One region of the Staphylococcus sp. FSL K6-0223 genome, then DNA from elsewhere that is predicted to be linked to it. Evidence: riboswitches for the same ligand, from Rfam matches in the RefSeq annotation. Region 1 holds a riboswitch; each other region holds the start of a gene.
The links. Region 1 has a riboswitch for thiamine pyrophosphate ahead of tenA (thiaminase II). Riboswitches for the same ligand answer to the same signal wherever they lie in the genome.

Region 2: it holds a riboswitch for thiamine pyrophosphate, as region 1 does, so the genes downstream of both, MHI13_RS08075 (ECF transporter S component) here and tenA (thiaminase II) in region 1, are expected to answer to the same signal.
Region 3: it holds a riboswitch for thiamine pyrophosphate, as region 1 does, so the genes downstream of both, MHI13_RS02035 (thiamine phosphate synthase) here and tenA (thiaminase II) in region 1, are expected to answer to the same signal.
Region 4: it holds a riboswitch for thiamine pyrophosphate, as region 1 does, so the genes downstream of both, MHI13_RS01460 (3-oxoacyl-ACP reductase) here and tenA (thiaminase II) in region 1, are expected to answer to the same signal.

Annotation. Positions count from the first base shown of each region.
Region 1 is NZ_JBBOYX010000003.1:183,329-186,548, forward strand. It holds gene thiD (bifunctional hydroxymethylpyrimidine kinase/phosphomethylpyrimidine kinase) at 1-700, opposite strand, end outside; gene tenA (thiaminase II) at 693-1,382, opposite strand; TPP riboswitch at 1,460-1,558, opposite strand; gene MHI13_RS18110 (transglycosylase family protein) at 1,678-2,403, opposite strand; gene MHI13_RS18115 (single-stranded DNA-binding protein) at 2,798-3,193, opposite strand.
Region 2 is NZ_JBBOYX010000001.1:1,644,051-1,647,270, forward strand. It holds gene auxA (lipoteichoic acid stability factor AuxA) at 1-759, opposite strand, end outside; gene graF (glycopeptide resistance-associated protein GraF) at 912-1,031, shown strand; TPP riboswitch at 1,296-1,397, shown strand; gene MHI13_RS08075 (ECF transporter S component) at 1,490-2,065, shown strand; gene MHI13_RS08080 (ABC transporter ATP-binding protein) at 2,078-3,220, shown strand, end outside.
Region 3 is NZ_JBBOYX010000001.1:432,310-435,529, forward strand. It holds gene thiO (glycine oxidase ThiO) at 1-1,090, opposite strand, end outside; gene MHI13_RS02035 (thiamine phosphate synthase) at 1,083-1,673, opposite strand; TPP riboswitch at 1,741-1,850, opposite strand; gene MHI13_RS02040 (MFS transporter) at 2,198-3,220, shown strand, end outside.
Region 4 is NZ_JBBOYX010000001.1:308,124-311,343, forward strand. It holds gene MHI13_RS01455 (LLM class flavin-dependent oxidoreductase) at 1-592, opposite strand, end outside; gene MHI13_RS01460 (3-oxoacyl-ACP reductase) at 656-1,405, opposite strand; TPP riboswitch at 1,529-1,630, opposite strand; gene MHI13_RS01465 (solute:sodium symporter family transporter) at 1,907-3,220, shown strand, end outside.

The DNA.
Region 1 (3,220 bases):
CTTGATATATAGAACGACCTTTAGCTAGTTCTGCAGTGATTACTGCTGAAAATGTACAACCAGTTCCGTGTGTATGTTTAGTATCGAAACGTTTATTTTCAAAAGTATAAACATCGTCCTTCGTAAATAAGAAATCTTTAGCGTTATTTAAATCAGCAGAATGACCACCTTTAATAACAACGCCTTTACTACCAATCTCATTGATAAAAATATCTCCTGCTTTGCGGATATTGTCTTCACTATCTATTTTCAAACCAATAATTTCCTCTGCTTCAGGAATATTTGGTGTTACAACATCAGCTAAAGGTAATAAGGTAGTTTGTAAGTGAGATTTAGTATCATCGTCCATGAGTGAATCTCCACTCTTCGCCAACATAACAGGATCAATAACATAAGGAATATCTGAATACTTTTTCAAATAACTTTGTATCAGTTCCATTGTTTCTTTAGTCGCAATCATTCCTGTTTTTATAGCATGTGGTAATTCATCATCAAAAACACTATCAAGTTGCTCTTGTACCCAACTTGTTTCCAAATTATGAATGCTCTGAACACCTAGAGTATTTTGAGCGACAATGCTAGTGATTGCTGCCATACCGTATACGCCACATGAATGGAAAGATTTTAAATCAGCCATTACCCCTGCGCCACCAGTGGGATCTGTTCCAGCTATCGTTAATGCTATTTTAGGTTTATTCATGGTTTTCTCCTCCAAAATCCCATTTTTCATCGATATAAGCCATATTAAAGAAATGACGCTCATGTACTGTACTTTGCAAGAAGTTTTCTTTGATTTCATGCTTTTCTTTGTCAGTACATTCTTCTGTTAAACGATCCATCAATTGATCGAAAACATCAACAAGTGGATCCATTTCAGTACTATAAAAATCAAACCACTTTGCGGTAATTGAATCTTTATTTAATTTAGGATCTTTAATCGCACGCTTAGCTATAACTGCATAGACGTAAGGACAAGGTGCCATTGCAGCTATAGTGTATGCTGCATTTTCATGAGCATAAGCATTATAATACATATGCTTAATATAGTGATCTCCACTTGGTGGCCAAACTTTTTCTTTAACAATTTCTTCATAAGATTCATTGATATAATCAGCCAGTACTTCATGTGCCTCTACTTCACCATCTAACATGAATTCAATCTGTTCGACTAAGAATTTTACATCTTGCATAGTGTGAACCTTTGGAATAAGTAAGGCATATAAGTTTGTAAATTCTTTTAAATATGATGCATCCGCTCTTAAATATTGACGTACTGCTTGTTTAGGTAAAGTCCCAGCTAATAATTCTTGAATAAAGTTATCATTGTAAATTCTTTCAATAATTGGTTGAGCTTCTTCCCTTAATTCTTGTGAAAATTTCATTAAATAAGCCTCCTTGGATAATAAAAAAACTACTTTCCAACAATGAAAAGTAGCTAAATCTGGGCATAGCGATGCTTATTTGATAAAGACTACTTTCCTACGTTGGTACTAACCAAATCAGGTTATAAGGGTCTGAATCATATCATCTCAGCCTTGTGGCTCCCCTAGTAGTTAATATTTATTTAATTCAATAATTACATTATCAAACGACTCTCACTAAATCAATTAAATGTGCTTCTAAATAAAAAAACCATCTTCTCATACTGAGAAGATGGTTAATAATCATATATTTAAATTATGCAGTTACCCATTGGCTAGCGCCTGCAGTGTTGTATAATTTAACTGCTGCAGCGTCTTGTACGCTTTCTGGAGCGTTAGCTGGAGATTGACCTTGATATTGACTTGGAGCTACTGAATCCCAAGTTGATTGTAAGAATTGATATTTACCAGCTGCGCCAGTTGATGGGTTGATAGCGTGGATGTCGCCACCTGATTCACGTTGAGCAATTTGTTTTAAGTGTGAATTTACGTTTACTGATGAACCACTTGAAGCTTGGTTTGATGAAGCTTGACTACTTGCAGTGTTGTTAGTTGGTGCACTGTAAGAAGTAGTTGCTTTAGCTTGTGGTTGTTGAGTTTGCTCAGTTTGTGGAGCAGAAGTTTGTTCTGGTTGAGCTTGTTGAGCTTGGCTAGTTTGTTGTTGTGAACTTACTTGGTCAGCTGAAGTTTGGTTGCTTACATCTTGTTGTGGAGTAGCTTGACCATTTTGTGCATAGTTCCAGCTCCAGTGAGTACCATTTGATTCAAAGTGATAATTGAAACCATTGTAATCAAAGTTTACGTTATAAGCACCTTTTTGGATAGGGCTTTCGTTTAATGATTGGTCATTTGATTGAGCTTTTTGAGCTAATTCTGCTTTATCAACGTTTGTTGCTTCACTTGCGTGTGCGTCGTGTCCAGCATTACCTGCTACAACGCCTAATCCTACTGCTAATGATGATGCAATAATTGTCTTTTTCATTATTAAAAATCCTCCTAAAAGTGATTTGTTTTCTTAACTAATTTACAAGTACTACTCTAACATCTGTATAAACAGTGTAGGTTACAGTGAAATAAAAAAAACAAGCTCTTTTTTACACTCGAATTACAATGAATATTAATTATAATTGGAATTAAATTTCTACTCAAAACTGTCATGACAGTTTTGAGATTGTATCGATTCTTAAACAAGTTTGTAATATAATTGAAATCTGTCAGATAATTATAAGTTGATTGAATGATTGATGACTTAAATATTAAAAGCGACCTTACTTTAATATTGGCCGATCAAAGTAGGTCGCTTGAGTATAATTGAAAGAAAAGGATAATTTAATTTTTATTAAAAATAGGATGGAGTTTAGGGAGAGAATTAATTTTTAGATATTAATAATTTCAATGTCGTCTGAATGATAAGTGTCTTCATCGTATTGATTTTGAGAGAGGATTTCATTATGTTTAGTTTTTGGAGACATAAATTTAATTGTTTCTACATATAGTTCGGTTACAAAATGCGTTTGTCCTTCTTTTTCATATTTTCTTGAACGCATTTGTCCTGTTATACCTACTAATGTACCTTGACAAGTATATTTTTCGATATTGGTTGCTGTTTTGCCGAAAGCTTTACACAATAAATAATCACTTGATATTTCATTATTTTCATCTTTGTAATTTCTTTCAGTTGCTACACAAAATGTTGCGACCTTACTATCCTCCTTCTCATAAATTTGAGCATCTTTAGTCAACCTTCCTACTATTACTATTTTGTTTAACATGTGTCACCTCCTTCTTGTAATACATAA
Region 2 (3,220 bases), on a different contig from region 1:
AAGTTGTTTAAAATGAACTTTTGATTGAGTCGAAACGTTTCCTTTTTGAGTTCTTGATAATTCAGGCTCTTCTTCCCCTAATTCTTCTTTTGTTAAAGGTAACGCACGGCGTAAGAATAAGAAATTCCAAATTGCCGCTTGAGCTAATAACCACATAATGATGAAGAATGTATTTACACTTAAAATATCAATAGGCTCAATCTCATTTGCATCGATTTTGCCATACAATGACAGTTGAGTAATCAAGTAACTTATTCCATATGAAATAATAATCCATAAATAATGAACTTTTCTATTTTCTTGATACAATTCATCTTTATAAACAATATATCCTGTATGAATCACAAATGGAATAATGAATATAATTGCCCAAAAACCATATACTTGAGTCATCAATGTAATTGTAATGAGGAAGTATAAAATACCAATAACTAAAAAGAAAATTGAGATGTCGTAATCGTATTTGGTTGTTCTAAATAACGTATATCCAATCAATATGACTAGAATACCAAATAGAATAATTATGACTGCACTTACAACTGGAAAGTTGCCTATGAATCTACTCATCACTCTAATTATTTCACTAAAAAATGCATTAAGAAAGTCCCATATATTATGTATTTTTAAATCAATTTTATCTTTATCTTTTAGTTTATGGATTAAAGGCAAATTGATTAAGATAATGAGACCTGTGAAGAGTGAAACGATACCGATCAAGTAACTATAGATAATCTCGGCGTGTTTCTTAAGAAAAGACATACAGTTCACCTCAAAATTAATTATATATGAACTTTCTATTCTTGTCTTTAATAAAAAATAAAATACTTCTCTAGACTGAGATGAAGTTTATTCTTTTATTAATTGGGTATATTAATTTTGTAAAGTAATCTATGAAAAAGGAGAGTTGTCCTATGACACATGAAGATGCAAAAAAAGCAAAAGAATATGAAGAAAAATTAAAAGAACAAAAAGAAGAAAAAACTGATGATATTGAACAAACTAAACAAGATGTTCAAAATACATTAGACTAATTTTCTTATTTATGTCATCATTAAGAATATTTAATGAATAAGCCTGAGACATACAAGCTGTCTCAGGTATTTTTAATATATTGGCTATCGATGGCTGAGTTGGAAATAAATCTATCCTACTTTCTTTCATTATTTTTAGAACTAATTACATTTTAATTGTTAAATATGTAAACTGTTTAATTATAATTTATTTTTAATTAAATATAGATTAAAAGCATCTTGACATCTACTATTAAAAGTCATACATTTAAAATAAATAAAATATAAATGCACTAGGGGTGTATAGCACTGAGATGAGGCTTAACCTCAAACCCTTTGAACCTGATCTAGTTAAAAACTAGCGTAGGAAAGTGTTAACTTAAATAAATCATGTTTTTAATAATCAATAGCATTTTTATTTAAATTTACGCACAACTTTTCTACGAAGGGTTGTGCGTTTTTTTAGGAGGAACTATTTTATGTCTAAAGGTTTAAAGCTTTCAGAAATTCTAGTTACTGTGCTGATTGCTGTTATTTTTGCAATCATTTATAACTTATGGTGGTTGCCATATAATTTAGCTCAAGTAGCTGGTATACATCTAGAACAACTTACATACGGTATTTGGTTTATGGCTGCTATTGTAGCTTACTTAATTATTCCTAAACCAGGTATTGCATTAATTGCTGAATTTGCTGCTGGTGCAGGTGAAACTATTGTTATGGGGAAATTTGATATTCCTACTATAGTATATGCAATTTTACAAGGTCTAGCATGTGAAGTTGTGTTTGCTATCTTTAAATACAAATCACGTTCTTTAATGGTAGCAATGTTAGCTGGTTTAGTAACAGCATTAGTATCTTTCCCTGTAGATTATTTTTATGGCTATCTAAACGAAGTTGCGGGTTGGAACTTACTACTTTTCATCATTTTCCGTGCTATTAGTGGTATTGTACTGTCTGGTATACTCTCTTATTTAATTGTAAAAGCCTTAGATCAAACTGGAGTAACTAAATTATTCCGTCCTGCCTCTCAAAAAGATTACGACAACTTATAAGGGGAAATGATTGTGTTAAAAGTCAAAAATTTACGTCTAAAATATCCAAATGGTGATCGAAAAATTTTCGATAATCTAAATATAGAAATTAAAGATAAAGAAAAAGTGCTTTTACTAGGTCCTTCAGGATCTGGTAAAAGCACATTGCTTAATGTCCTTAGTGGCATTGTTCCTAATCTTATAGAATTACCGATGAAATATGATGAACTAGACATTGATCCTAATTCGGGGGTTATTTTTCAAGACCCAGATACACAATTTTGTATGCCAAAAGTTTACGAAGAATTAGCTTTCGTCTTAGAAAATCAAAAAGTGCCAAGAGAAGACATGGATGAACAAATTAAAAAAGCACTTGCGTCTGTAGATTTAGATGTGGATAATTCAACTTTCGTAAATAATTTAAGTGGTGGTATGAAACAAAAGCTTGCTATCGTTGAAACGATTTTACAGAAAGCTGATACACTCTTTTTAGATGAACCTACAGCTATGTTAGATGTACAAGCAACTGCTGACTTATGGCAACGACTCATTCAATTATGGACTGATCAAACGGTATTAATTGTAGAACATAAAGTGGAACATATTTGGCATCATGTAGATCGAGTCATATTAATGAACTATGATGGAGAAATTATAGCTGATAATACACCTGAATACATACTCAAACATTGTGAATCGTTACTTACTGAATTTGGCGTATGGCACCCTCATGCATGGGATTATGCGCCTATACGAACAGATTTAACACCACAGACTTCTAAAACACTTTTTAAATTTCAAAACGGACAAATAATTCGCAGTAAAAATACACTATTTGAAGTTTCAGAACTAAATATTCATCCTGGAGAATGGATTACAATTACTGGAAAAAATGGAGCTGGCAAAACTACTTTACTTGAATCTATGATGCAATTAGTGAAATACAACGGTACAATGTTTTATGAGAACCGATTACTGAAGAAAATTAAAGATGCTGCTCAAAATATGTATCTTGTATACCAAAATCCTGAACTTCAGTTTATTACTAATTCAGTTTATGACGAAATTAATATTCATTATAATCATCTTGATAAAGCAAAATCGAAAGAAGAAACTGAACATCTTTTGAAACTTTTACATTTAGAAAAAGTTAAACATCATCATCCTTTTGAAATA
Region 3 (3,220 bases), on a different contig from region 1:
TCCTTGAAGCACTAAATGATTCATATCGACGCGGTTTAACACCGGTGAGTATCCAATTGGCGATATCACGACCAATAATAGGCGAAAGTAAAATACCGTTACGATAATGACCAGAAATCACATATAAATCTTCATCAATACGGTCCATTATCGGTATTTCTCCTTCAGTATATGGACGGACACCAGACCATTGTTTAATGACTTTGCCGTGTGCGAGTTCTGGTATACGTTCATTTGCAAAGTGGTGTAACCAAGAGATACCATCGTCTGTATTACCAACTGAATAGTTATCAAACTCGCTTGTGGCACCAATTAAGAAACGATTTGGATATTTTGGTACGATGTAACAGCCATTGGTCATAAATACGGTTTCTTTTAAATCCAAATGATCATTTTCAATCAGTAAGACTTCACCTTTTACACCGACTACATCTCTAGGTAATGAGTATTGAGTTAATAATTTAGATGTCCATGCGCCCGCTGCCACAATGACTTTCTTAGCTTGTAATGTGCCTTGTGACGTTTCAACATCGTAGTACCCATTTTGGCGATGAACAGATTGTACCTCTGTATTAAAATATCGCTTAATTTGACGTTGCTTTAAAGATGTAAATAAAGCTTTAGTGTAGTGATTGGCATTAATTTGTCCATCTTGTGGAATGTAAATAGCCATTTCACTTGATGTTACTGTACCATTCGTTAAATGAGTAAGTTCCTCATCTGAAAGAACAATGACGCTAGAATCTAAACCGCTTAAAAATTGATACTGCTTTTCTAAACTTTCAACATCTTCAGGACGATTAGCCACTTTAATTAATCCTGAATTTTGAAACTGAATATCAATACCTGTCTCATCTTCTAAATCTTGACATAATTGTGGAAAGAGACTTCGTGATTCAAGAGCAAGTCTAAATAAATCAGTATCTTCAGTAAATTCATTTTGAGCACCTAACATACCACCTGCTTTATATGATGCGTGTTTACCTGGCACGTCACGATCGATAAGTGCAATGTCAAGGTGAGATTGGCTTAATTGTCGCGCAATAGACATGCCAATCACGCCCGAACCTATGATTAAAACATCATGCATCTTTCAACCACTCCTTTCGCAACAGTTCAATTTGTTGTAAAGATGCGTTCATAAAAAAAGAAATCGCACAAATTCCTTTAAAACCATGAGGTAATTGAGGAATCGTTTTTTCAGTGATACCTCCAATGGCATAAATGGGAATAGGAATCTCTAACACACGTTGAATCTCTGCTTTTGATCGAGGCAATTGATTAGGTTTTGAAGGTGTCTTAAAAATGTGACCAAAAAAGACATAATCAAGATCGTGTTCATAAGCTGCTTTAACAGATTCAATTGAATGTGTAGACATACTTACTTCAATCTCTGGATGCGTTGATTTATAGCTAAATGCATCTTCATCCATTTCTCGAAAATGAATATGAGAGAGGTGAAGTTGTTCAAGTAAATGTACATCACTATGAATAATGATTTTTGATTTAGGGAATCCTTTTTCTATAAGTGATGTTAAAAATGAAGACAAATCACTTGATGACATGGGAGTACGAAACAATAAACCATCTATTCCATCCGAGATATCAAGAAAATGTTGTACATCATCATTGGTTAAATCTTTATATTTCGTTATCGCTATAAAAATGAACATCACTCCTTATTAAACAAAAAACGCTATTTCCCTGCAGTAGGGAAATAGCGTTTTGTTTAACTTTACGATATCCTAGTCGCCACTTTCCTACGCCAGTACAAACTGGATCAGGTTCCAGGAATTATAAAGTTCGTTCTTTACTCTCAGCCTTAAACAAAGGCACTTCCAGTGGATCGTTTATTCAGTTGTGTTTAAAATAAACATCAGCATTTTTGCTTCATTTTTATTCTACAACCTTTTTTAATAGAGTTCAAATACAAAAATAAATTAGATTTATAGTAATATATTTTTTAATCAAGAAACCACGTTTTATATAGCCATGTATAAATTAAATAAAAAATATTCAAAAAGTAATTGTAAACGTTTACAAAAACTGTTAATATTATAAAAAATATATCAGAAAGCCTATGAGATGAGGCTCGAAAGGCGGTTGGAAACAACAGGGAAAGACGTGATTGGGAGTTTTCATTGTCAACGTATAAGTAGAATCAACACAATTTTAAAGGGAAGCAGGAAAAATAATTATGGTACAAAGACAAAAGAAAAGTAAGGTTCGTTGGTATTTCGCTATCGCATTCTTTATTATTGGGGTTATTGCATATATGGATAGATCTAATATCTCATTTATTGCACCTCAAATGATGGAAGATCTTCACATGACAAAGCAACAATTTGGTTTATTAGCTTCATTCTTCTCACTGGGTTATGCATTGATGCAAGTCCCTTCAGGTATGTTAGCAGAGAAGTTTGGTCCGCGTAAGATGATTTCAATCGCATTATTATGGTGGAGTGCATTTACAATTTTAACGGGAATGATTAAACATCATGGTCTATTATATTTAGTACGTTTCTTATTTGGTATCGGAGAAGCGCCAATGTATCCATCTAATGCAGTATTCAATTCAACTTGGTTTGCTAAAGATGAAAAAGGGAGAGCATCGAGTGCGTTGTTAGCAGGATCATATTTCGGTCCAGTATTAGCACCAGTAGTTACCATCGCAATTGTTAATGCATTTAACTGGCAAGCTGTATTCTATATTTTCGGTGCGGTTGGTATTGTGATTGCAGCACTTTGGGCAATTATTGCTAAAGATTTACCTGAGCAACATCGCATGGTCAATGAAGCAGAAAAACAGTATATCATGCAACATCGTGATTTAGTAGAAACAACTAAATCCGTAGCACCTTGGAATCAATTTTTTAAACGCATGAGTTTCTATGCTATTGCAGGGCAATATTTCGTAGTTCAATTTGTTATTGCTCTATTCTTAATTTGGTTACCTACTTATTTAACTGAGCAATATCATGTACAATTTAAAGATATGACAATTAGTGCTTTACCATGGTTTATTATGTTTATTTTAATTTTATCTGCGGGTGCGATTTCAGATAAAATTTTGCATAGCGGTCAAAGTCGTTTTGTAGCGAGAGGGTTAATTGCAATTGTTGGCTTTATCGTATTTGCTATCTCCATCTTCTTTGCAGTTCATACACAAAACTTATATGTGACCATCTTTTGGTTATCACTTGGCTTAGGTGGTATGGGT
Region 4 (3,220 bases), on a different contig from region 1:
CAACTTGAAAATATTTGCCATTGTGGTGAAGCGGTTTGATATTGCGATTTATCATTGTATGATGATGCCGATTGGGTTTGAAATCTTCAGTATGCCAAGAATCAAACAATCCATTCATGACTTGAGCAAACTCTTCAGCTTTTTTATAGCGTTCATCATGATTGGGTAGATGTTCCATGCTGTGATTTTGAGCTTCGGCATCTGTCATGGAAGTGACTAAATTCCATCCCACTCGTCCACCACTAATATGTTCTAAACTAAGTAACTGACGTGCTGCAGTGAATGGATTAGAAAATGTACTTGAAATGGTAGGAACTAATCCAACATGTTGTGTGACTTGAGATATAGCAGTTAAGTTAATCAGTGGATCAAACCAAAAACTTGGCATAGAAGTATAGCTAGGAATAAAAGACTGATTATCTGCGAAAAAGACTACATCTAACAACCCTTTTTCAGATAACTGAGCTAATTCTTGATAGTATTGAATATCACCGATACGTTCAATACTTGAATTGGGAAGTTGCCAAGCAGCTTGATGATGACCACATCCATAGATTAATACGCCGAGATGAAGTTGATGTTGATGAGTCAATTTAATTTCTCACTCCAATGTTTATTTTATTTCTATTCTAAGATAAGGAAGACCAGTTATATATTAATTCATGGTTAAACCACCATCGACAGTAATATTTTGACCAGTCATACCATCTGCTGCTTCGCTACTTAAATAAGCGACCATATTAGCAACATCTTGTGGGGTAGTCACTTTACGTAATGGAGTCGTCTGTGCAATTAAATCAAAAACGTCTGGTGTAGTGACAGCACTAGCATCAGTTGTTTTAAGCAATCCGCCTGACACTACATTAGCAGTAATACCATATTGCCCTAATTCGGCTGCAATATTACGTGTGAACCCAATCAACCCAGCTTTAGCTGTTGTGTATTCATGATATGGTACAACAGGATGTTGATATAAGTTTGTGCCAATACTTACAATGGTGCCAGAACCACGCTCTATAAATTGTGGAATGACACTTTGAGTAACATTAAAAGCGCCTTTTAGTGTACCATCAATTTGTTGTTGGTAGTCTTCCCATGATAAGTCTTTAAATGCCTTTTGCGCATTTGGATCAAATTTAAAATTAACTAATGCATTATTGACAACAACGTCAATTTTTCCAAAATGATGTGTTGCCTCATTAACTAAACGATCGACTTCGTCACGTTGTGTGACATCTGCTTGTAAAGCAATGGCGTTTTCACCAATCTCATGTGCTAATTGTTCAGCTGCTTCACGACTTTGATTGTAATTAATGATAACTTCAAATCCTTGTTTAGCTAATGTTTTTGCAATGACCGCTCCTAAACCACGGCTACTTCCAGTTACTAATACTGTTCTCGTCATAAATATCGTGCCTCCATTTACTTCATTTACAGCAAAAAAATATGCAACCTTCACATTAGGAAAGTTGCATTAAAATAGATATATCATTATTGAGAACAGTTTGACACATCTCAACAGGTCATCTTATTTTATACGACACTTTCCTACGCTAGTATAAGCTAGTTCAGGTTCAAAGGGTTTGAGGTTACACCTCATCTCAGTTTTAAAACACCCCTAGTGCATATGATTTAACTATAGTTTCACTTTATGACTTCTATTATGAGAAGTCAAGCGCTTCCATATAATATTCAACAACATAAAAAATATCATCAAATTTAAAGATAATATTTTATATAATTTATTTATATAATAAATTTAAATATGATAATTGAAAATTAGATATTCTGTGTTTAAAATAAATAAGGCACAAGACATGTACATCATAGAATAGATTAGTTATCCAACGTTAAATGAAAGTTTAACGTTTTTTTATTTTAAAAAATAAGGAGATCGACATTTATTATGAATTGGTTAGCAATTATTTTATTTTTAGCCGTTGTTATTGGAGTCAGCCTTTATGCATTTTGGCGTTCAAGGAAAATAAAGACTGATAGTGCAGGTGGCTATTTTATGGGAGGCAATAGTTTAACAGGATTTACGATTGCCTCAACAATTATTATGACCAACCTATCTACAGAACAAATTGTAGGACAGAATGGTCAAAGTTATGGCAAGGGTATGGAAGTTATGGCTTGGGAAGTCACAGCTGCTGTAGCCGTTGTCTTACTTGCATGGATATTCTTACCCAAATATTTAAGGTACGGTGTGGATACCATTTCTGAATTACTTGAAATGCGTTATGGTACCTTTACTAAACGCTTCGTTTCTATATTGTTTATTTTCACTTATGTTGTATCATTTTTACCAGTTGTCTTATATTCTGGTTCATTAGTATTTAATAAAATGTTTAGTATTGGGGAATACTTAGGAGTAAGTGATGCCACAGCAACGATTATTATTGCATTTGTCATTGGTGCAGTAGGTGTTATCTATTTATTTATCGGTGGTTTGTCACTGAGCGCATTTAGTGATTCAATCTATGGTGTCGGATTAATTATAGGTGGTTTGATTATTACAATTTTAGGTTTACATCATTTAGGTGATGGGAATTTTGTAAAAGGATTCGACCACATGGTCCAACGTACGCCTGAAAAACTAAACGCTTTTGGGGCCATTGATTCAGATGTTGTTCCATGGCCAACATTATTCTTTGGTATGTTCTTTAATAATTTATTCTTTTGGTGTGCGAACCAAATGATTGTACAAAAAGCCTTAGCTGGTAAGAATTTAAAAGAATCACAAAAAGGTGCGATATATTTAAGTTTATTTAAAGTATTTGGTCCTATTTTTACGGTGATTCCTGGTGTTATTGCATATAATTATTTCAACGGAGGTATAACATCTAATGATAATGCATATCCTGCATTGATTCAGGCGATTTTACCTGATTGGGGTTATGGTCTATTCGGGGCAGTTATTTTTGGAGCTATATTAAGTTCATTTGTTGGATCATTAAACAGTACAACAACACTCTTTACTTTAGACTTTTATAAACCTATTTTTGGTAAGCGTGCTTCGGATCAACATATTGCACGTGTCGGGCATATCGCGACAGTTGTGATTGGTGTTATTGTAGTAGGTATATCTCCACTTATTGCACTTTTCCCAAGTGGATTATATGCGATTGTGCAACAGTTCAATGGTGTATATAGTATGCCGGTACTTGCACTGGTCTTAGTTGCATTTTATTCTAAGCATACATCTAAACTAGGCGCT